Regions from separate parts of the Peribacillus sp. N1 genome, predicted to be linked through region 1. Evidence: riboswitches for the same ligand, from Rfam matches in the RefSeq annotation. Region 1 holds a riboswitch; each other region holds the start of a gene.
What was found. Region 1 has a riboswitch for cyclic di-AMP ahead of ACYP5M_RS17380 (TrkH family potassium uptake protein). Riboswitches for the same ligand answer to the same signal wherever they lie in the genome.

Region 1 (8,403 bases):
TTACAACAGGAATTGTTACATGAACTTCAAACACGCATTACTGCCATTTTGCCGAAAGAGGCTTTTTTGGCTCTTCATCAACAGCAACTTTACCCGCCTTTCATAGAGATTTTTCAATTCATCAGTGAACATGCTCACGCATTAAGGGCCATTCTAGGTGATCAGGGCGACCCTTCTTTTGCGAAAAAAATAAAACGGGTTTTCGGTGAAGTACTGTTGGAGCGTTTGATCAGCCTGCATCCAGCAGCTAAAGATGAAGCATTCCGCATGTATATGCACGCCTTCCTGACATCGGCGATTTTAGGAGTGATACAGGAGTGGCTAGAGAACTGTGAAAAACAAACGGCGGAAGAAATGGCGAAAATCCATTTTCATATCTTGAACTTCATCAGCCAATTGCGCACATTCATCCAATGAACGATTCATCAAAGGCATGTTCCATCAACATGCCTTTAAATCGGATTACATCTTTTCCTTCGCTTCTACATCACTAACGGAATAATACCTGCTCTTGGAGGTCTTCATACTAAGCATCGACAACCATATGGATAAAGCTAACATGGTCAGGGAACCTGAAATCACCACAAACCGAATCGAAATGAAATGGGCAGAAACACCAACGATTGCGGTAGTAATGATGATCAATAAAGCTTCTAACAAGCCAAAAACACTTCCGACCCTGCCCATGATTTCCACCGGAATATTATTTTGATAAAAGGTTTGAAAGCCAGTGTTGGCAAAAGCCAATGAAAAGGCAATGATGAAAAATCCGATGGCGGCCAGTGAAAAGGAATTCGAAAAGGCAAAGATCATATAACCTATCGAGACAAATAAAGATCCAAGACCGATCATGTGCGAGATTTTCACTTTACTGATGAATACGGCATTGACTATGGCACCAGCAATGATGCCTGCCCCGGCGACGCTTACAAGGAATCCGTAATCGCTGTCCGTTAAAAGGAGCACGGCCTTAGCAAACGCAGCTTCTTGGGAATCGATGGCCGTTTCCATCACCACCATGCAGCTGAATAAGAAATAAATGAGCATGATATAGGAAGATTTCCGGCTGAAGTCCAGGACGATGCCCCAATCTTTTTTCATGATGGTCCAAGACAGGTAATGACTGGATTGTTCAAGGGGGTGATCCTTTTCAAGATTAGGCATCAATAGAGTGATGATTCCGGATAACAATAAGGCAGCCGCGTTAATATAAATCGCTAAAACGGGCGTACCGATCAAGAAAAGGATACCCGCTAGCGCCGGTCCAATCAAAAAAGCTCCAGAATCCATTAAGCTTCGTAATGAATTAAATCGTTTCCTCTGTTCAATGGGTATTAATTTTGTTATATATGACCTAGATGTTGTTCCGAACATGGCCCCTGCCATATTGATCACGAAGACAAGGGAATAAATGACCCAAATAGAAGAAGTCAATGGCAGCAAGGCTATGAATACCGTGCGAAATAGGTCAAGTGCCGCCATTAGATTCCGCTTATTTATCCGGTCGATCACGCTCCCTGCCCACACATTCGTAAAAATGGCAGCCATCGGTTTAACGATATAAAGTCCAGCTACCGCCAAGGCTGAACCAGTCATATCCAGAACGATTAAATTAAGGGCAATGAAATAAACCCAAGAACCAAAGTTGGAGATACCTATTCCGCACAAAAGAATGGAAGGGTATTTCCAGGATACTAATGCATTTCTTAATGTCATCGCTTCTCCCCCTTTGATCGTACAATATAAAACCCCGTCCCCAAGCAATCCGTCTCGGGACGGATACATCCCCAACAATCCTCGGCTGTTCTCGGAAAGTGGTATTTCATTTTACTTTTCTTTACGTCCACATTAAGCATTACTAAATTTTAACATTATCGGTTCAAAACTGTATATAACGCAAAAAAACTCATTATAATAAATGAGTTTCAAAGCAAAACAAGATATGGATTTTTCGCTCAGCGTTCCGGATAGAACACAGGGAATAAATAATTGAATACCGCTAATGAATGTTGGATGCAGTTGATTTACCTTAGGGAAAACAATTTTAAGAACGGATTCTTTTTCTTATCCGTTATCCTTAACTCATCCATGATGATTTGATCCTCATGATCGGCTATCCATTTCCTTAGTGCATCTTTATCCTGGCATTGTGTTAAATATGTCTGGCCACCCTTGCCTGTAGCATTAATAACATATCTATTGAACGTCTTCTCCATAATTGCCCGCCTTTTTAATAAAATGTCTTGAATCTTTAAATACAAATGCAATGCTTTTTTCTTTATCATTTACAAAAGAAACATAAAATATATGTTAGAGAATTTTGATTGGCATTGCATGTTCTGCTTGAAATTATTGAATAAAGTACATCGATGCCGGTTATCATAATTGGATTAATCGAACCTATCATAATGTGCTAACTAATATTTGTCAATACGTTTTCTAAATGTAAATAAAACGTAAATTTTCAGTTTTGTTAAAGAAATATTTTTTTACGATTTAGGGGTTTACAACTGCTAAATGATGGGAGTAGAATACGTTTATCAATTTAATGCATTTCGGCCAAAACTCATGGAAATTGAGTACGGAGGACCCAATCATTTGGGGTTAATTCTGCCTTGCAGAAGGGATGAGATCAGCTCTTTCGCCATCCTACCCGTCAGCTAACTTCGTCGGCTAAAGCGAAGGAGGTCATAAGACCGCCTATTTCGGGAGCTTTTTTTGCACGCTTTTTGTGGCAATACAGCTATTCGATGTTTTCGCAGGTCTTTTTATTATGCCTTTAAAAAGATTCGAAAAGCAGATTGATGATTAAAAGTCATACAGTAGGGATGATCATTTGAGAATGACAAAATTGGATCCGCCAAAAATACTTGTACTTGGCTTTGCCATCCTGATACTTATCGGGGCCTATTTATTGACCCTGCCGATTTCCACAGAAAATGGCCATGGTCTTTCTTTTCTGGATGCTTTATTCACCTCGACTTCCGCTACATGTGTAACAGGACTGGTCGTTGTGGATACGGGATCGACCTTCACCACTTTTGGTGAGTTGGTCATCTTAACACTGATTCAGGTAGGCGGCTTAGGGTTCATGACATTTGCGACATTTTTCTTTTTATTATTAGGCAAAAAGATTTCTTTAAAAGGCAGGTTAGTTCTGCAGGAGTCGTTAAATAATCTATCCATGGCGGGTGTAGTCAGATTAGTGAAACGGCTTTTAATTTTCACGGCCATCATTGAAGGCATGGGTGCACTTATTTTATCGATTCGCTTTTCTTTTGACATGCCAATCGTTAAAGCGGTCTATTACGGGGTTTTTCATTCCATATCGAATTTCAATAATGCCGGCTTCGATTTAATGGGGGAATTCAGGAGTTTGACCCCATATGTATCGGATCCATTCGTAACCCTTACCGTCGCCTTCCTCATCACGTTTGGAGGTATAGGTTTTATCGTAATGAATGAACTATATGAATATCGGAATACGCATCGTTTATCAGTACATACGAAGATCGTTCTGGCGACTAGCTTAACCCTTACGATTGCCGGAGCAATTTTAATCTTTCTATTCGAGTTCGGCAATGCCAAGACATTGCAGCCTTTATCTCTCATGGGTAAAACGCTGTCATCATTATTTCAATCGGTATCACCACGGACTGCAGGCTCCAACACGCTGAATATCCCTGATTTAACTCAGCCTACATTACTGCTCATCATTTTTCTGATGTTCGTTGGGGCATCACCCGGATCGACTGGCGGCGGGATTAAAACGACGACATTGGCGACGATTGCCGGAACGGTTTGGTCACAGATCAAAGGTAAGGGTGATGTGGTCTTGTTCCGCCACCGCATCGTGAGTGAAACTATTTTTAAAGCATTATCCGTCACATTCATTGGTGTATTCGTGGTTTCCATCATCTCCATTCTGCTGACCATCACTGAAAGCGGACCTGACTTTTTGATGATTTTGTTCGAAGCCACTTCAGCTTTCGCCACCGTGGGACTTTCAATGGGTTTGACCCCGGAATTATCACCGGTCGGCCGGATTCTCATCATTTTCACGATGTTTGCAGGACGTGTTGGTCCTTTGACTTTGGCCTTTGCTATCGCCATGAGGCGCAAGCCAGATCCATTCCGACGTCCAAAAGGGAAAATCATGATTGGTTAATAATGAATGAAGGAGCGTAAAAGATGGGAAAACGACAATACGCCGTGATAGGTTTAGGCAGATTTGGAACCAGTGTGGCCCATAGATTATATACGGCAGGCCAAGAGGTTTTGGGTATTGATGTGAACGAGGAAAGAGTCGAGAATGCGGAACTGAACGTTACCCATGCAGTCATGGCGGATACGACCGAAGAAGAGACATTGAAAGCAATCGGAATCCGTAATTTCGATTGTGTCATCGTAGCCATCGGAAATGACATGCAATCGAGCATTTTAACTACCTTGCTTTTAAAAGAGCTTGGGATCAAAAAGGTCATTGCCAAAGCACTTAATAAAAATCACGGTCAGGTGCTCACAAAAGTAGGTGCCGACTGGGTCATCTATCCTGAGAGGGATATGGGGGAACGGGTCGCGAATCAGCTTCTTTCCCCTAACATGCTGAACTATATAGAGCTCTCCAAAGAATACAATATCGAGGAAATCATCCTCCCCATGAGCATGAAGGGAAAAAGCCTCAGGGAGCTTGATTTACGGGCAAAATATAATATCAGCGTCATTGCCATCGTGAGTAATGGGGAAATTATCATAGCACCCTCACCGGATCAGGATATCCTTGAAAAAGATATGCTTTTAGTGGTTGGCAATAAAGAAGATCTAGCCTTCTTCGCCAATATTGAATAACTGGCAGGTGCCAGCTCTTTCTTTATTGAGCCCGATTCTTATTTTTGAATGCAAGCATTATACATACGAGAAGATCGCCATATGGAGGTCTTCTCGATGAAATTAATAACGAGTATTCCCATGCCCTGGATATGTATGTATTATTTTATCGTACTGATCGCTTGGGCAAGAGTGGACTTTATCGTCACTTTATCAAAAGGCAGTTGAAGCTTAACGGCAGTCATGGCTATTTCCGGCCGAAGTCCAGAAAGGGTTGTTTGAATTCCAATCAAATGTAAGGATTCAATCAATTGTGACAGCTGGTGGGCGGAAGCACTATCAATTGCATGAACGCCCGAGAGGTCAATGAATAGCCTGGTGACATTTTTTTCAGCGCACTTTTGTAAGGTGTTTTCAAGCAAGGACATGCCCCTCGCCGTATCAATATCGCCTATCAGGGGAAGTAACGCCGTATTATCTTTAAGCGAAATGATGGGAGTGCTCAATTCATCGATCGTTGCCTGTTGGGCTTTCATGATTTTATTGGCATACCTATGATTCGCTTCCGTAAACTTCTCCATCACTTCGCTGAACACCTTCACCACTATCCGATACCAGGAATTTATTTCCGCCTGCGTATAGTTTTCTCCTTGCAATCCCACAAACCGGTCAATATAATCCAGGTATTGCTCTTGCGTTCGAGAAAACTCCCTCAATATAAAATAGATGGGTGTGTTTAAATGCTGCTCATCCTGACCGATATCTTCAATCCACTCACCAAGCTGCTCAAAGAATTCCCTCTCCTCTGTATCAAAGACCTGAAAGAAACGTAAATGGAATTCATTATTTTGCTGCTTAAGTTTTTTAATCACATTGGGATCGGGTGAGCTGTAAACCCCCGCCTTATCGTTTTTATTCAATGTTGCGTACCATTCCTCAGTCAATTGTGCTGCCACACCCAATAAAAAGGAATATAATTCTTTATTTCTGTGCATAAACTCCTCCTAGTTTTTTATAAAAAGCAGTTGAATCTTACCCTGAAATCAGCATTGTCAGGGTATTGAAAAATTATCAACAAAGTAAGCATCGAAGAAAACCTCTTCCATACTTAAAAATTCTTATGATCTAAAAACCCAATGGCCCCTCTTTCCATATACCTTCCCAGCTGTTTTTGAAACCATACAACCACTGTTTTTCAAAAAAAAATTCAGTAAAACCTTCATCTACTATTCTGGTTTATCTATTGTTATAGTTTACCATTTTAAAATATTGTTAACAAATTATCCCTTTTCTTATAACAAAAAAAGGACCTGATTCCAGATCCTCCTTTTAACCCCCATTTTGACTTTATAATTACTTTTTCATAAATAAGGCCGTCCATAAACCTTGAACCCCAAAGGTTTGATCCGATTTTTCCATTTTCCTCATCTTCCGTATTTCCACCACTTCAAAATCCTTGAAGATCTTTCTGAGTTTTTCTTCCGTAAAACCTAATCCGCCTTTAAGGCTTCTTTGCCTATATACTTCCCAATCTGAAATATCGGCACCACCCAATATGCCGCCCTCGACAAAACAGGTAATCGAATACAATCCCTTAGGCCTTAACGCCTTTTTCACCGTGTCCAAATAATTGATCCTTCTATGTGGAGCAATATGGTGAAAACAACCTGAATCAAAGACGAAGTCATATTGCCCTTCCTCAATGTCCAAATCAAATATATTCCTTTGAATGAAGTTCACATGGACATTTTTATCTGACGCTCGTTCTTTTCCCCATTCAAGGGCTTCCTTCGAAAGGTCCACCGCATCAACGGTAAAGCCCTTTTGAGCAAGGTAAATGGCATTCCTTCCAGGTCCGCATCCAAGCTCAAGAACCTTTCCCGGCCGGATTAACCCACAATCAAAATATGTAACCAAATTTTCATCAGGGAGATTTCCGAAAAAGGGTACCCCCTTTGAGCGGTCTTCATAAAAACCATTCCAGAATCCAGTTGGCTCACGCAATAACGAGTCGAGCATATTCAATAGATCTTCATGGGTTGTTATCGTCTCGGACAAAACCATCACCTCTTCCCATTGTATTCCACCATTTAATTATACTGATTTCGGCCAGTGCCTATGTAACAGCTTCATCAAAAATGCGTGACAAAGGACGTTCAAACACTATTGGACACTGTTGTTTATATGATGGTCACTGAATTTAAAGGTATCAAAGATGTGTTCAAAATATGTTCTTATAGTATGATACATTCTCACTTAATAACCCGATTATCGGCTCATTATCCATGTTAGAAAGGACATGGGTTTTATATAAGCATGTCAAATATTATTCAGTAAATCAGGTTTAGCTTCCAAACAACAAAACTCAGCTCTATGATGTATCCAGATGTCTTAGAATCCGACTCCCAATCCATTCTGAAACATCTCTCCGCTTGTCACATCCGTTTACTGATGATTATCTTTCTATACATTCCATTCAGCATGATCGGTCGATCTTCTTCAATTTTCATATTCTTAACATGCCTACTGAACAAGTCTTCAAACCTCAAGTCAATATCCGTTCCTAAAAATCGAATGATGGGCCTCAGAAGCTTTTTGGGTAGTGAAAGCACTTCATCTTTAGAAATAAACTTATCGAATAGTATTATTTTCCCCTCGCCTTTTACAACCCTGATCATTTCCCGAAGGCATTCATTGGCATCAGGTACGACCGAAAGAACCAAACTTCCAACTATATAGTCAAACGATTCATTATCGAATTCCATATGCTGTGCATCCATCTCGAGGAAATTGATCGATGCATCATCAAATTTCCCCTTCGCTTTTTTTAGCATATCGGCTGACAGGTCTATCGCCGTTATCTCAAGGTCAAGGTTCTTGATCAGCTCCAAATCGGCCCCCGTACCTACGCCCACAAACAGAACCTTTGCATTTTCATGAAAATGCATCTCTTCAAACATTCTTTTCCTGGCATCTAAAAAGAGATGAGAGTTGAAGATTTTGTCATAAATTGGCGACCAAAATTTATAAATCACTTTATTCCACGAATTATTCAACATCCCCACCCCCTTACATACTACTTCCATGAAGCATGATAAATCCCTTCCAAGCGGATATTATATGTGGCAAATTAGTACAATTAATTAAAAAGTATGAGATGCGGTGATTCACGAAAACGGGCAGGTTTCCTCTATAAACCCTCCAAACCCGCATAATCCATAGTAACCAAACTACCTTGACTGTCATAGTAATATATCATAAGATATACCAAAGGAGGTGAGGATTTGGTTCAACGACAATTATCCTCTGACTTGCTTCGCGGACATGTAGATACGATGATTCTGAAACTCCTGCAAAGTGGCGATAAATATGGTTATGAAATAAGCAAATTGATATATACGAATTCCAATGAACAATATGAAATTAAGGAAGCGACGATGTATTCCAGCCTAAAACGTCTGGAAAAGGATGGATGCATCATCGCTTATTGGGGAGATGCCACTCAAGGCGGAAGAAGGAAATATTACAAAATCACCCCGATCGGGGAAGACACATATACCCAAAATAAAAATGACT
Region 2 (8,403 bases), on a different contig from region 1:
TCTTGGAAAATGCAAGCCTTGGTGCATTTTTAGAAATAATAGCGATGAAGCGTTCATGGACACAAAATATGATCTCTGACTCTGGGGTGACTTATTTAAATGCCGATACTCTGACCATTGAAACCAAGAGGCCGCTTGATGTGGATATGGATGGAGAGAACTATAGACGAACTCCTGCACGCATTAAAGTCCTTGCCCGACATTTGTCAGTATTAACTCCAAATTAGTATGATGGGATTAAATATGAATGGGAATGATTATGTGTTTTTTTTGTATATTCATTCCTTATTTCTGCAATTGTTTCCAAAATAAGATAAAATATATGAAGATATATCAATTTTTGCAGGAGGACCACATATGGTGTACCAGGTCAGATTGTTAAAGGGCATTTTAGAGCCTCATCGGAGTCGTCATCAGCTTCAAAATGCAGAGGCAGTCACAAAGCTTGGATTGAAATTACTATTTTTATATTTTCTTAGTCTTATAGTATTCGCCATCGGGGGATATTTTGGCATTGGTTCAGAATCATTCTCCAAAGAAATCACGAAAATGAGTGCCGATGAATTCGAAGCAGCAAAGCTGCTGATTTTGAGCGGCAACATAATAACAGGCATAATCGACCCTTCCATATACATATTTTTATCAGCTCTATTCTTTTGGATCGTTACTGATATCCCATATATAAAATTAGTCATCGTTCAAATGATTCTTTTTGTTTTGCAATTAGTGGAAAAAATATTACTGATTCCTCTATTCGTATTAATGGATATAGGCAGCGATGCCAATCCTTTTTCATTGGGGATCATCAGTCAGTATTTTCTCAGAAGTGATTATTTCATTCACTTTTTCAGCGGAATCACCATTTTTCAATTTCTTATTATTGCTCTGCAATATTTTTATTTAAAGGAGTTTTCAGAACGAAATAGTAATTTGGTCCTTTTAATGATTGTTCTATTCTATCTGGCCACATGGTTTGTTAAAGCCTTTTTAGCATACATCCAAGTAGGCGTATTTGTATAAGGCGGGTGAAATGAATGAGCGGGAAATGGAAAATTACAGCGGTCTCCATTGCGTCGATAGTCTTAATAACCGTTAACTTATACCTTATTGAAAAAAAAGAAAGCAAAGTGGAACGAACTGTTTTCGTTGAAAACTGGACTAAGGTAAAAAAAGATACAATTACGGATACTATTCAAACAAATGGGGTAATTAAACCTGTAGAAGAGTATGATATCTATTTTGACACCAAGAAAAATGATTTTAAGAAATTCCTTGTTAAAGAAGGCGATGAGATTACGGCTGGCTCCTCGTTGTTTGAGTATACGACGACCGAACTTGATGCTCTTAAAGCGAACTTGGAAGCGGAGAAAACGGCAGTTAAGGGAGAAATTGCAGGTATTGAGGAATACATAGGGAAGTTGAGGTCCTATCAAGGGACCATGACCAGCAATCCTGAAAAAGCAGCCATTGATGAATCGGTGGAAAAAAACTTGAAAATTGATATAACAACAAGTTCCTCAGATCTTATTAAAAGTAACATTGAGCAAGAAATGTACAAGCAGGAACTGGAAAAAAACAGCTTGAATGAAAAAGTGAAAATGCTTGAAGCTAAAATAACTTCAATTGAGGAGCAGTCCAGTGCGATCGTGTCAACGAGTGAGGCTGATGGTGTAGTTAAAAATATCAATAAAAACCTGAATAATCCCATTATATCCATCGTTTCAACAAATATGGCAATTGAAGGGGATTTCTCTGAAGAGGAAATGAAAAAGGCTGAAGTGGGCATGACTATAAAAGCAAGTTCCTCTGATTCAAAAAAGGCATTGAAAGGGACGATAGGTCGCATCCATTCCTATCCCGCTGAAGAGCCGTCATTAAAAAAGGATAACAGATTTCCATTTCAGGCACTAATCGAACCGGAAGGTGAAGAAACGGAAGCTTTGTTGGTGGGATCCAAAGTGAATCTTACTGTAATAACCAATGAGAAAGCCGGTGTACCCTCCATTCCTATAGAAGCCATAAAAAACCATAAACAGCCTTATATTTACAAATTGACTAAAAATGGCTATGTGGATAAACATTACATTACAAAAGGGCTTAAGGCTGAAGGGAAGCAAGAAATCATAAACGGACCGTCGGTAGGTGACGTCATTCTAATGGAGCCGGATGTGTCGAAGAACCATTCTTATTTCATTACCCCAATCCAATTTGGAAAAGTGAAGGCAGCAACTTATAAAAAATTCACCTCTAGGGAAAAAGTAAGATATCTGTTACTTGGCGTATTGGAAAAATAACCGCTTCTTTCATCAAGAGAGGTGATGTCAAATTAGTTATTAATTATATATCAATATAACTTATATGATTAAAAAACGGGAAGAGTAATTATAGATACAATAGTCTCTAATGCAGAATATTCAGACATATTTAAAGATTTTTTCTAGAACTAATGCGAATAAATATTTACAGATTATCATTTTTAGTATAATATTTTATTATAAGTTAACTCGCTTAATCTTATTCCAAGAACGGGGGACCCATTTTTGTGGATTTTATCCGCTAGGGGTGAATTCAGAAATGAAAGGGCATTTGTGTTTCCAATTCCTAACCCGACAGCTAACCTCGTCAGCGTCTTTAAGGGAACATGTGTGAATATTCACGCCAATAAGAAATTGACACATGAAGTGTCTTTTTTTTCGGCGTAAAGACAGAGTTTTTCAAAAAAAGAAAAATTACTTTCTTTTTATTAGTATCTTGTTTCCCTTACCGAGACAAAATGTTTTTGCATCAAAGACTTTATGGAAGGTGAGGAAAGTAAATGAAGAAATTCAAATTAAGTTTAGCTAGCCAAATTTTCATTGGTTTAATTCTAGGGATTATCGTTGGTGCCATTTTTTATGGTAATGAGTCGGCCCAAAGCTTTTTACAGCCATTCGGGGACATTTTCCTACGAATGATTAAAATGATCGTAGTGCCGATCATCGTATCCAGCCTTATCGTTGCAGTTGCCGGTGTAGGTGACTTGAAAGCGGTAGGAAAACTAGGTGCTAAATCATTATCATACTTTGTTGTCGTAACTATGATAGCGATTGCTGTTGGTTTAATTTCAGCGAATATCATCCAGCCTGGTGCTGGTGTGAATATGAATAACCTGGAACAAACTGATATCTCCACATATGTTGATACAGCAGAAACTAAGCAGCATGAATCGTTCGTAGATACACTTGTACACATCGTGCCATCCAATCCAGTTAAAGCCATGGTAGAAGGCGATATGCTAGCGATCATTTTCTTCTCCGTGTTGTTTGGACTAAGTATTGCGGCCATCGGTGAAAAGGGTAAACCAGTATTCCGTTTCTTCCAAGGTGTAGCTGAAGGAATGTTCTACCTAACTAACATGGTCATGAAATTCGCTCCTATCGGTGTATTTGCACTAATCGGTGTGACTATCTCCAAGTTCGGTTTGGAATCTTTAATTCCGTTAGGAAAGTTAGCGCTTTCTGTTTACGGAACAATGATCTTCTTTGTAATTGTCATTCTGGGTCTTATTGCAAAATTTGTAGGATTCAATATCTTTACTTTGATTAAACTTCTAAAAGAAGAATTGATTCTTGCTTTCTCTACTGCAAGTTCTGAAGCGGTTCTTCCGAAAATCATGGAAAAAATGGAGAAAGCGGGATGTCCGAAACATATTGCTACATTTGTTATTCCGACTGGATACTCCTTTAACCTTGATGGTTCTACATTATACCAAGCGTTAGCAGCTATCTTCATCGCTCAAATGTACGGAATCGATTTAAGCATGTATGAGCAAATTACGCTGATGCTAGTGTTAATGATCACATCCAAGGGGATTGCTGGTGTACCAGGTGTATCTTTCGTAGTTCTTTTAGCGACATTGGGAACTGTCGGTATTCCTATTGAAGGTCTAGCATTCATTGCCGGTATCGACCGTATTCTTGATATGGGACGTACAGTAGTAAATGTTATCGGTAATTCACTTGCGGCAATCGTTATCTCTAAATGGGAAGGTCAATTCAACCCTCCTTCCAAAAAAGAACTAGAACAAGTTTCTTAATACAAAAAATCCAGAGTGAAATGTCACTCTGGATTTTTTTGAATTAAAAAGCGCTTCCTTACTTTTGGACGATCCAGAAGCGGCAATCGGAAGAGAAAGTGATGACATCATCGTTTTCATGGAATAATTCACTTCGATAAAAGCTTTCGATGACTTTGAACCGTGCTTCTTCCAGGCACTCAAGTACTTCAAGTTTAGTTGGGATATGGAGGTAAGTATCTTCTTGAAGCGTCTTTCCGGATGTGAGAATATCCCCGAATTCATAAAGCCTCTCATCTTGTTTACCAACACACCAAATCATTTCCTCTTGCTCCCAGAAGTTCAGGTAATTTTCGTTTTTATCACGGTCATGTGTTGTGAAAATGAAGAGCCCTTCAGGTTTTAAAATACGGTTGATTTCTTTTAAAGCCAATGTGCGTTTTTTTCGCTGGGGAATTTGCATTAAACCATTAAAAGCGAAGATTGATTTATCGAATGATGAGTCGTTGAAAGGGAGGTCGGTTGCATCGCCAAGGATAAAGGATATGTCCAGGTTATATTCATGCGCTATTTTTTCGGCTTCATAAAGCATGGCAGGAGTCAGGTCGATTCCCGTTAGATTTTGAAATCCTTTTTTATATAGTGCGAAGGTGGTCCTTCCTGTACCGCAACCGATATCAAGGATTGCATCTTCCCGATTTAAATATTTTTCGAATGCATATTTCTCTGATTGCCACAGACCTATTTTTTTAGTTGCATCAGCATAGACGGAAACGGCTCCATGAAAAGAATTAATGATAAAACCTTTTTCAATTTTATCCATGATTTAATCCTCCAATCCTTCATTCTTACTATAATATGGATACTTTGAGCTAGTCGAGTGTGTCCCTTAACATTTGGGTTAATATGGAGTACATGTTTCGCGTTATTCACATGGTGCTGATGATGATTTATATTGGGGGTTATATAACTTACGTGAAAACCCAAAAGTTTGGTAAAATAATATTATTGATTAAGAGCTCGGAGGGGGTCAGGTTATGAAGAATGATAGCAATGATATCTTATATATGTATATGCAGGCTTCTGAACGGTTTGTCCTTTTTAATGGACTCAATTTTCGTGAATTCGTCTATTCGCTGCCATATACGTTGGATTCCATCTTATTATTGAAACATGAATTCAATGGCGGGGAATACAATTTGAATGTCCTGCTAGAGAGTGCTTCATCTGAAGATATTGCGAAGCTCGTTAAAGAAAATGTCCGGGCATATGGAGATTTCTGTTGGATCGATTTTGAAGAAAGAGAAGGGTTGGATGAATTGGATGGAAGGGAAATAGCGGAACTATTATATTTAGGGCATGCAAAAACTCATCTGGATCCTCCATTTTTCCGTAAATTGAATAATCAATTTGTGTACCTTGCCCAGGATGATGGCTGGTTCAATAAAATTTATTTTCGTTCTCTTTCGACATATTATATGATGTTAGGAAGCCTGATTCCGCTAAAGCTGGAGCTTTTAAAAGTAGAGAGGACTTGGCTTGGAATCAGAAAGAAAAGAGAGCTGACGGCGATTCCGGCAGAAATCATTTCTTCCTTGGCTCATATCCTGGCAGAGGGGCTCGTTTTTTCCTTTCGGCATGTTAAGTATACAAGAACAAAGATTGAGATACCGGCATGGGTCGTAGGGGATTATTTAAACATGGATGAAATGCATGATGACTTTTCAGATAGAGATATTAAGGAGCCAGATGCCTTTATTACCTTCAATCGAAAAGAAAGGGTATGGGAAAGCGTTATTAAAAATACATCATTCTCCTGATTATCCCAACTTCCGAGGTTCGTGGCTTGGATTATTTGACACCCTTGAAATTTTTTAGGTGTAAGACGTACCATCTCATGCATAAAAGATAAGAGAGGGCGGCGCGCAGGGTGTGGCGGTTTTAACCTGTGTTCCGCCTAATAGTAATCATTGGAAAAGCGCCAATGATGGAAGTTTCGCTTTAACCATTTTAGTGTAAAGTGATACAATGAACATGGTTAAAAGAATATTGGAGGGTAATAACTCATGAAAACTAAACTTGGTTTGCTTTATGGTGGAAAATCTGCGGAGCATGAGGTTTCTATGCAGACGGCTTTAGCGGTCATTAAAGCTCTCGATTTAGCAAAGTTTGATATATATCCGATTTACATAACAAAAGAGGGTTCATGGATTAATGGACCGAAGTTAACAGGACCTGCCGAGAGTGTGGAGGCTTTAACATTTACATCGGATAAATCTAGCTCGCCTCTTGCCTTGCAGGCACATTCAACTGATGAAAATAGTGAATCAACAGGGTATGACGTGATTTTCCCATTGCTTCACGGACCGAATGGAGAAGATGGGACCGTGCAAGGGATGCTGGAACTATTGAACCTTCCTTATGTAGGGAATGGTGTTTTGGCTTCATCAGCAGGAATGGATAAGGTCATCATGAAAAACATTTTTGCCCAGGCGGGACTTCCTCAAGTCAAATACACTTGGTTCATTCGTTCTGAATGGGAGAAGAATACTGAAAGTGCCATTAAAAAGGTAGCGGATGAATTGGGTTACCCTTGTTTTGTCAAACCTGCCAATTTAGGCTCCAGTGTCGGTATCAGCAAATGTAATGATGCTGATGAACTGGAAAGAGCGGTAGCGGAAGCTTTCCAATTCGATCGGAAAATCATCATTGAAGAAGGGGTCGTAGCTCGTGAACTCGAGTTTGGAATACTTGGTAATGATGAACCGTCTTGTTCGGTGGCAGGCGAAATCATCCCTAAGAAAGATTTTGCCTTCTATGACTATTCAGCAAAATATGTTGACGGTAATTCTGCAATGGTCATTCCAGCGGAGATAACGGAAAGCGAGTATGTGGCTTTATCCGAAATGGCCATTACTGCCTTTAAGTCATTGGATTGCTCTGGATTGGTTCGCGCTGATTTCTTCTTAACGAATGAGGGGCAAATCTATATTAATGAAGTGAATACAATGCCTGGTTTTACTCCTTTCAGCATGTTTCCGTTATTGTGGAAGCACACAGGTGTCGACTATCCAGCTTTAATTGAAAAACTCGTGAAACTTGCCTTGGAACGTCATCAGGAAAAACAACAAATCAAATATACAGTTTGATCATGCAGGTAATGTATCAGTAAACTCCACAATCCATCAAGCATTTATTTGATGGATTCCAATCAGCAGGAACCGGTGCGATTTAAACTGGTTTCTGCTTCGTTTGGTTAATGGAGAGCGATTAACGGTCCGATGAATGTAGGAGGAACAAAATGATAAAGAGAACGTTAAAACAAGTACATGAAATGGCAGAGGGATTGAATGATATCAGTCCATTCCAGTCCGAAGGGATTAATGGGGTCACCATCGATTCAAGAACGGTTAAGGAAGGATGTTTGTTCATTCCGCTTAAGGGTGAGCAGGTTGACGGCCATCAGTATGTCAAGCAAGCTTTAGAGCAAGGAGCTGCGGCTTCTTTTTGGCAAAGGGATGTTCCGAATCCACCTGATGATTTACCGATAATCATTGTCGAAAATACCGAGAAAGCACTTCAGCAATTGGCGCGTTCTTACCGTCGGCAGTTGAATATAAAAGTCATTGGGATAACAGGCAGCAACGGTAAGACGACTACGAAAGATATGACGGCTGCGCTGCTGGCCACTACCTATAAAGTTCATAAAACAAGTGGAAACTTCAATAATCATTTAGGTTTGCCACTAACAGTGCTTTCCATGGCGGAGGATACTGAAGCGGCTGTGTTGGAAATGGGAATGAGCAGCCGCGGTGAAATCGAGTTCTTATCCAAAATGGCAAAGCCTGATGTAGCGATCATTACCAATATCGGTGAATCACACTTATTGGATTTAGGATCACGCGAGGAAATCGCGAATGCGAAGTTGGAAATTGTCGAAGGTTTGGCGAAAGATGGAACGCTGATATATCATGGTGATGAACCATTGCTCCGCGATCGTATCAAAAAGGATTTTCCTGATTTAAACGTAATATCTTTTGGACGCACGGAACAAAATGATTTATATCCACAGACCATTAGCCAAGGTGCAGACAGTACCATGTTTACAATCGCAAGCGGTGATAAGGAAACCAATTATGAGATACCCGTTTTAGGCAATCATAATGTTCTTAATGCGTTGGCAGCAATCTTGGTTGCTAAAGAATTCAATGTGGATGATTCAGCGATCCGCAAAGGTCTGTCGACCATTCAATTAACGAATATGAGGATGGAATTGGTCGAGGGTGCGAAAGGGCAGAAAATCATCAATGATGCGTATAATGCCAGCCCAACTTCAGTTAAGGCAGCGG
Region 3 (8,403 bases), on a different contig from region 1:
GTGGGTTATATACTTGATTAAGGGAACAGCTGCCTTAAATATGTTATTAGCTGATCACGAAGTTCAGGTCGTTTCATTGCGAAATCTATTGAAGCCTGAAGGAAGCCGAATTTATCGCCGACGTCATATCGATTTCCTTCGATGATATACGAATATAATGGTTCCTTTTCTAACAAAAGGTCTAAAGCTTCGGTAAGCTGGATCTCCCCCTTCCGGTCGGGCTGTACGGTTTCAAGGATTTCAAAAATCTCAGGTGATAAAATATATCGGCCAATAATCGCCTGTGTTGATGGTGCATCTTCCACTTTTGGCTTTTCCACTAAGTTTCTTACCAGAAATAAATCCTCATATCGTTCTTGGAAATTTACGATCCCATACTTGGAGACATCGGCAGGTGACACTTCCTTACATCCGATAATGCTCGCTTGAACCTTGTTATACCGTTCCATCAACTGCTTCAAAGCTGGAACCTGGCTATCCACGATATCATCCCCTAACAGGACGGCAAAAGGTTCGTTTCCGATAAAAGTTTTGGCACATAATACTGCATGCCCAAGACCTAAAGGTTCCTTTTGTCTTACATAGTGGATATCCACCATGTTGGAAATGTTCTCCACGATCTTAAGCAGCTCATTTTGACCTTTCATTTGCAGAAGCATTTCCAGTTCAATGGATTTATCGAAATGATCTTCAATGGCACGTTTGTTTTTACCCGTAACGATGATAATATCTGTAATCCCTGATTGAACCGCTTCCTCGATAATATATTGAATGGTCGGCTTATCGACAATCGGCAGCATTTCCTTTGGTTGAGCTTTCGTAGCAGGTAAAAATCGTGTTCCTAAACCGGCTGCTGGAATCACCGCTTTCTTTATCATAGCCCAGCCCCTTTTTAAGGTTCTTTTATATGCTTTTAGTTCTACCCTTCATTTTATGTAGCCATTGGTTGACCTATATCAAAATAGGTTAAAATAAATTCCTGAAAAAGAATAGATTTACCTTTGAAGCAAATATTATGGATATATGAATTTGGTCAAGAGGTGTAAATGTTGCCAATTGAAAAACAAGAGAGAACACAAATCCTTTTTGCCTTACTCGTCATTGTTTTATATCTTTCTCCTTTATTCATCCTTGGAGAAAATGCGCATATTCGCGTACATGATAATTTGGACTCCAACATTGCCTGGTATAAAGTCCTTTCAGAAAGCGGTGAGTTATTCGGTGCGATAGACGCCAAAATTCCCCAGATCATGAATGGTCTGCCCCGAAATGCCTTTGGCAGTGAGTTCAGTATTATCGTGTGGCTTTACGCACTTTTTCCGACAATGGTTGCATATGCAATAAGCCAGGCATTAACAAGATTTATTGCATTCTTTGGTATGTATATCTTATTAAAGAAACATTTGGTTACAGGAAGCCAATCAGGTTGGATCAGGGTTGGAACATCCTTGGCCTTTGCCCTTACCCCATTTTGGCCGTCGGGAATGCTCAGTACACTTGGGATGCCGCTTGCACTTTGGGCTTTTTTGAATATTCGCAGCAAGGATCATTCGTGGAAGAATTATTTGGTCCTTACACTTTTGCCGCTTTATTCAAGCATCGTGCTTGGTTTTTTCTTTTTCCTTGTTGCAATGGGCTTTCTTTGGTTAACGGATGTGATCAGGAGAAAAGGGTGGAATATAACGTTTCTTCTTTCGATCGTGTATATGACCTTCATTTTTGGTTTGGTGGAGTATCGTTTGGTGTCTTCATTCATTTTTGATTCGGAGCCAAATAGCAGAGATGAATATTTTCACGCAAGGCTGCCGCTTGATTGGGTCATCAAGCTCACTTTCAAAAATTTCGTTCTTGGACACACGCATGTCATGACTGTACATGCGCTTATCATCCTGCCGATTACAGTCTTTGCCCTTTATATCATTCTGACCAAAAAACTGTGGCGACAGGAAAAGGTATATGTATTTTTATTCGGCTTGAACTTTATACTCTCAGCATGGTACGCATTCTGGTTTTATAAAGGCTGGGTTCCTTTGACGGAAAGGTTTCACACCCTGGATACCTTTAATTTTGCCAGATTTCACTTTTTAAGGCCGATGGTGATTTATTTGGGCTTTGCCCTCGCGATAAAAATCATTTGGGAACACAGCGATTATGCTAAGAAAACCCTTTCCATTTTCATCGCCGTCCAAATTATGATCTTAATGGGCTTCAATGAAGAAATCACTTACAATAAAAAACCATCTTTTAAAGAGTTCTATTCAGAAAGCCTTTTCCAGGAAATAAAAGATCATATCGACCTTCCACAGGAAGAGTATCGTGTTGCTAGCATTGGGCTGCATCCTGCAATCGCACAATTTAATGGATTTTACACGCTCGATAGCTATAACAATTTCTATCCGCTTTCTTACAAACATCAATTTCGTCAAATAATTGAAAACGAATTGGCTAAGAATAAAAACATCAGAATCTACTTTGATGAATGGGGAGGACGTTGTTACCTATTTACCGATGAGCTTGGGAAGCATTATATGTTCAAGAAAGGCTCGAAGAAAGAGCTGGAAAATTTGGATCTTAATATGGATGCCTTTAAAGGATTAGGTGGCAAATATATATTTTCTGCCATCCCAATCAACAACGCGAAGGAGAACGGATTGGTGCTAGATAGGGTTTTCACAAAGAAAGGCAGCAAATGGAAAATTCATTTATACAGAGTCATGTGAAAAGGGGGGGAATAGAATGAATTCACCGATAGTAACGATTGTTGTACCTTGTTATAACGAAGAAAGCGTTTTGCAGGATACCATTTCCCAGCTTTGTGGATTGATGAGGGGATTAGTCGAAGAAAACGTTGTTTCTGGTCAAAGTAAAGTCCTGCTGGTTGATGATGGAAGCAAAGATCAAACTTGGAAAATCATTTATAAGGAAACGATCAATAATGAATTGGTTCGCGGGCTAAAGCTTTCCCGGAATGCAGGACATCAAAATGCACTCCTGGCAGGATTGTTTACAGCCAAGGAAGCCTCGGATTGTGTGATTTCCATTGATGCAGATTTACAGGATGATATTCAAGTCATCCCTGAATTCATTCGGAAATTCAAGGAAGGATGTGAAATCGTATATGGTGTCCGCCAGAAAAGGGACCTTGATTCATTTTTTAAACGGACATCTGCAACTGGTTTTTATAAATTGATGAACAAGATGGGGGTTAACCTTGTCTATAATCATGCCGATTTCAGGCTGATGAGCAGAAGGGCGATCGCGGAGTTGGAACGATTTGATGAAACGAATCTCTTTTTAAGGGGGATTGTCCCGCTCATTGGGTTTAAGACGGACTCTGTTTATTATGACCGAAAAGAAAGATTGGCTGGGGAAACGAAATATCCATTTAAGAAGATGGTTGCTTTTGCGCTTGATGGCATTACTTCCTTTTCAGTTACACCGATCCGGCTTGTATTATGGCTAGGATGTCTTTCCTTTTTCATTAGCTTACTCTTTGGGTCTTACTTTTTATGGTTAAAGTTTTATGGTCAGACCGAAACTGGTTGGACCTCATTAATCACCTCCATATGGTTGATCGGCGGACTGCAGTTGATTGCTGTCGGCTTGATTGGGGAATATATCGGAAAAATCTATAATGAATCCAAACGCCGGCCTAAATATATTGTTGATCTTGATTTATTTAATCCGCTCGATTTAAAAAAACGGGAGCAACTAGACAATGAACGGAACAGTATTGAGAAACTATCTAAAACACACTAACTCCTTTATCCGCTTTTTATTGGTTGGAATAGTCAATACAGCGGTTGGACTTTCCATCATGCTTTTTCTTATGAATGTTCTTGAATTATCATACTGGGTCTCCACCTTTTTCGGCAATGGAACGGGAGCTGTAACGAGTTTTCTTTTGAACAGGACTTTTACCTTTAAAAGTGATATAGAATGGCGGCGAGGAGTTGCCCGTTTCTTATGCGTCATCCTGATTTGTTATTCCGCCGCTTATTCTATAGGCCAAGCCATTGCGGAATCACTGGAAGGATCCGTCCATTTATCCATACAACAAAATTTGGCTGTTCTCATAGGAACAATCTTTTATACCGTGCTTAACTATATTGGCCAGAAATACTTTGTCTTTAAAAAAAGCAATTTGAGACCAATTCAAGAAGGAAGGAACTAATTAGGTGAATCAGTGGAATAGTGCCCCTATTGGACGGGAATAAAAGCGGAATTTGATATTTAATGCAAGTTTACCCTTTTAATGACGATCCGAGCTGGGGCAGATCTGGTTAATTCATCGCATTCTTCATGAAGGTGATTTTTTTCCTTTTCGGACCACCTTATGTTCATTGGCCCCTGGATTTTGACCTTTACTTACCTCCTTTCCTACCTTCGAATCATGTCATTGCATGACTTATGTTATATAAGCCAAGAACAAAACCTCACTTACAAAGAATTATTTATTTTTGAGCAAAATTTTCATTTACATTTCCATTTCACGGGAGTATGATAATCAACAGTTTCATATTTCTAAATCGCTTAAACCTTATGGTGCGGGGGACCCGTTATTGGGATTGTTTACAATCCAAGGGGTGAATCCTTTTTAAAAAGGTAGGGCTACTCTTAGGTCCGAATCCGACAGCTAACCTCGTAAGCGTTATATGAGAAGGAAGGTGGAGCTTGTTAGACAAAAAAATTGATGTCTACAGGTCTATTTAGCTATGACTTGTAGGCATTTTTGTGTTTCGTCTAGTTTTTTGCTACAGCTGGGTAACATAAACTTATAAATTAACTATGGTGGTGAAATCTTGATGTTATCTTCTATAAAGAGGTTCTTGATTGGGAGACCTTTAAAGTCAAATGCACTTGGTGAACAAAAGCTTAACAAAACAAAGGCTTTGGCGATATTATCTTCTGATGCTTTGTCTTCGGTTGCATATGGACCGGAGCAAATATTAATCGTCTTGATCACGGTCGGTGCTGCAGCATTTTGGTATTCCATCCCAATCGCGATCGGAGTATTGATCCTGTTAACTGCTTTGATTTTGTCCTACAGACAAATCATTTTCGCTTATCCGCATGGCGGGGGGGCATATGTAGTTTCAAAAAACAATTTAGGTGTCAATCCAGGGTTGATAGCCGGAGGATCCTTGTTGGTCGATTATATATTAACTGTAGCTGTAAGTGTTTCTGCAGGTACGGATGCAATCACGTCCGCTTTTCCCGGCCTGCATTCATATAATGTGGTCATAGCCATCATTTTTGTGATACTACTTACAATCCTGAACCTTCGGGGGGTTACGGAGTCGGCCTCTGTTTTGGCCTATCCGGTTTACCTATTCGTTTTAGCATTGTTCATCTTGATTGGTGTTGGAATTTACAAGATTTTGACGGGAGGAGTTTCACCGGAATTGCACGCATCAATCGGGACTCCGGTAGCGGGTATCAGTTTATTCATCCTGCTAAGAGCATTTGCATCAGGAAGCTCCGCATTGACAGGAGTCGAAGCGATTTCCAATGCAATCCCGAACTTTAAAGATCCAGCCCCGAATAATGCTGCGAAAACTTTAATAGCGATGGGTTCCTTGCTAGCTGTATTATTTTCGGGAATCGTATTCTTAGCCTATTATTTAAGCATTGTTCCGAGCGCAGAGGTAACGGTCGTCTCCCAGATTGCTGAAGAGATCTTTGGACGGAATTTCATGTATTTCTTCATTCAAGGTACGACTGCCTTGATCTTGATACTTGCGGCCAATACTGGCTATTCGGCTTTCCCTCTGCTTGCGGTAAATCTGGCGAAGGATAAATTCATACCAAGGGCGTTTACGATTAGAGGGGACCGATTAGGGTATTCCAATGGAATCATCATACTGGGACTTGCATCCATCATCTTGATAGTCGCATTTGAAGGACATACAGAAAATCTCATTCCGCTTTATGCGGTAGGGGTATTCATTCCATTTACGTTGTCCCAGACTGGCATGATTGTTAAATGGGTTCGCGAAAAGCCAAAAGGCTGGATGATGAAATTAACCATTAATTCAATTGGTGCCATAATTAGCTTTATCGTCACGATGATATTCTTTTTAACCAAATTTACTCAGGTTTGGCCTGTGTTGATTTTTTTACCTATCATCATTTTAATTTTTCATCGAATTAAAAAGCATTATGAAGCAGTTGGTGACCAACTAAGGATTACAACATGCGAGCCGATCTTACCAATTGAAGGGAATATCATTATCGTACCTGTGGCAGGTATAACTCATGTGGTTGAGAACTCTTTAAATTATGCAAAATCTCTATCTGCACATCAGGTCATTGCCGTTTATGTCGCTTTTGAAAGAGAAGACGAAAAGAAATTCGAAGAAAAGTGGGAAAAATGGCAGCCAGATGTCAGACTCGTTACACTGAATTCTTATTATAGAAGTATCATTCAGCCACTAACTAAATTTGTGGACACAGTTGAACATAAGGCTAGTGAATCCAATTATAAAGTAACGGTGATCATCCCCCAATTCATTCCGAAGAAGGGCTGGCACAATATACTTCATAACCAATCAAGTTTACTGATCCGCGCCTACTTACTTTATAAAAGGAATGTGGTTGTTACGACAGTGCCATATCATTTGAAGAAATAAGTTCCATATCTATAACTGGAAGCAAACCTGCATAAGGTTTGCTTTTTTTATAATCTTATAAAAAAAGACAGCAGTACAGCTGTCTTTTCTCCAACTAAACGCTCCCGATTTATTAGCATCGGAAGCTTTCTTTGTGTTGAACACTATTTTTGCAAAAACACTTCATAAAATTACCAAGGGTCAATTCAAATAAAGCGAACATATTAAAAAGAAGACAAAATGAAATTTATTAGCTTTGAACTTACATATGGGGGTTGAATATGGATATATTATTAGCTCTCTTGCCGGCACTATTCTGGGGAAGCATCGTTTTATTTAATGTGAAACTCGGGGGTGGGCCATATAGTCAAACATTGGGTACAACCATTGGCGCATTGATTTTTTCAATAGGTGTTTATATTTTTGCCGATATTAAGTTGTCATTTCTCGTGTTTGGAGTCGGGGTTGTCTCTGGATTGTTTTGGGCCGTTGGACAAGCTAATCAGCTTAAGAGCATTGATTTAATGGGAGTATCCAAAACAATGCCGATATCTACTGGAATGCAGCTCATTTCAACGACTTTATTCGGGGTCATTGTTTTTAACGAATGGTCTACAATGAAAGCAATCATTTTAGGCGTCTTGGCATTAGTCTTCATTATTATAGGAATTGTCTTGACCTCCTTGGAGGATAAAGAATCAAAAGAGGGCAAATCGGGAAACTTGAAGAAAGGAATTGTTATTCTCCTCATCTCGACATTCGGTTATTTGGTTTATGTGGTCGTGGCCCGTCTTTTCGATGTTGATGGATGGTCAGCATTGTTCCCTCAAGCGATAGGGATGGTAATAGGCGGTCTGTTATTGACTTTTAAACATAAACCGTTTAATAAATATACGATTCGCAATATCATTCCGGGATTGATATGGGCTGCAGGGAATATGTTTTTATTCATATCCCAGCCCCGTGTGGGAGTGGCCACTAGTTTTTCCCTTTCGCAAATGGGCATTGTCATCTCAACTCTCGGCGGGATCATCATTTTACGTGAAAAGAAAACGAAACGCCAACTAATTGGAATCATAATCGGAATTATCTTGATCATCATTGCTGGGATTATGCTCGGGATGGCAAAAAGTTAATTGGAGGGTGATTAAATGTATACAGATTTAGAAGGTAAGGTCGTTGTTATAACCGGTTCATCCACTGGTTTAGGGAAAGCGATGGCCATTCGCTTTGCCAAGGAAAAGGCAAAGGTCGTGGTTAATTATCGCACTAAATCAGAGGAAGCGGATAGTGTAATGGAGGAAATCAAAACAAATGGCGGGGAAGCAATTGCAGTAAAAGGCGATGTCACCGTTGAAGAAGATGTGATTAATCTTGTTCAATCAGCGATAAAGAATTTCGGGAAACTCGATATATTCATCAATAATGCAGGAATTGAAAATCCGGTTCCGTCTCACGAGATGCCGTTAAGCGACTGGAATAGGGTAATCAATACCAACTTAACGGGAAATTTCTTGGGCTGCCGTGAAGCTATCAAGTATTTTGTCGAGAACGACATTAAAGGGAATGTTATAAACATGTCCAGTGTACATGAGATGATTCCCTGGCCTTTATTCGTTCATTATGCTGCAAGCAAGGGCGGGGTGAAGCTGCTTACGGAGACACTGGCACTTGAATATGCACCAAAGGGAATCCGTGTGAACAGCATTGGTCCTGGAGCCATCGCCACGCCAATTAATGCCGACAAGCTTGAAGATCCCGAAAAGAAAAAGGATCTTGAAAGCATGATTCC

Region 2: another riboswitch for cyclic di-AMP. It lies ahead of ACYP5M_RS26130 (cation:dicarboxylate symporter family transporter); the one in region 1 lies ahead of ACYP5M_RS17380 (TrkH family potassium uptake protein).
Region 3: another riboswitch for cyclic di-AMP. It lies ahead of ACYP5M_RS12765 (APC family permease); the one in region 1 lies ahead of ACYP5M_RS17380 (TrkH family potassium uptake protein).

The regions. Positions count from the first base shown of each region.
Region 1 covers NZ_BAAHZO010000004.1:315,072-323,474, reverse strand. Annotated here, with positions in the region: gene ACYP5M_RS17395 (TetR/AcrR family transcriptional regulator) at 1-417, shown strand, start outside; gene ACYP5M_RS17390 (MFS transporter) at 463-1,716, opposite strand; gene ACYP5M_RS17385 (hypothetical protein) at 2,025-2,216, opposite strand; cyclic di-AMP (ydaO/yuaA leader) riboswitch at 2,548-2,690, shown strand; gene ACYP5M_RS17380 (TrkH family potassium uptake protein) at 2,843-4,168, shown strand; gene ACYP5M_RS17375 (potassium channel family protein) at 4,192-4,848, shown strand; gene ACYP5M_RS17370 (STAS domain-containing protein) at 4,989-5,822, opposite strand; gene ACYP5M_RS17365 (class I SAM-dependent methyltransferase) at 6,181-6,885, opposite strand; gene ACYP5M_RS17360 (class I SAM-dependent methyltransferase) at 7,263-7,883, opposite strand; gene ACYP5M_RS17355 (PadR family transcriptional regulator) at 8,163-8,403, shown strand, end outside.
Region 2 covers NZ_BAAHZO010000014.1:6,380-14,782, forward strand. Annotated here, with positions in the region: gene ACYP5M_RS26115 (diacylglycerol/lipid kinase family protein) at 1-227, shown strand, start outside; gene ACYP5M_RS26120 (hypothetical protein) at 358-1,020, shown strand; gene ACYP5M_RS26125 (efflux RND transporter periplasmic adaptor subunit) at 1,035-2,294, shown strand; cyclic di-AMP (ydaO/yuaA leader) riboswitch at 2,496-2,643, shown strand; gene ACYP5M_RS26130 (cation:dicarboxylate symporter family transporter) at 2,816-4,075, shown strand; gene ACYP5M_RS26135 (class I SAM-dependent methyltransferase) at 4,134-4,877, opposite strand; gene ACYP5M_RS26140 (hypothetical protein) at 5,092-5,874, shown strand; gene ACYP5M_RS26145 (D-alanine--D-alanine ligase) at 6,121-7,203, shown strand; gene ACYP5M_RS26150 (UDP-N-acetylmuramoyl-tripeptide--D-alanyl-D-alanine ligase) at 7,356-8,403, shown strand, end outside.
Region 3 covers NZ_BAAHZO010000002.1:871,929-880,331, reverse strand. Annotated here, with positions in the region: gene galU (UTP--glucose-1-phosphate uridylyltransferase GalU) at 18-878, opposite strand; gene ACYP5M_RS12780 (DUF6044 family protein) at 1,047-2,720, shown strand; gene ACYP5M_RS12775 (glycosyltransferase family 2 protein) at 2,737-3,759, shown strand; gene ACYP5M_RS12770 (GtrA family protein) at 3,719-4,174, shown strand; cyclic di-AMP (ydaO/yuaA leader) riboswitch at 4,521-4,667, shown strand; gene ACYP5M_RS12765 (APC family permease) at 4,806-6,632, shown strand; gene ACYP5M_RS12760 (RhaT/GlcU family sugar-proton symporter) at 6,893-7,747, shown strand; gene ACYP5M_RS12755 (SDR family oxidoreductase) at 7,763-8,403, shown strand, end outside.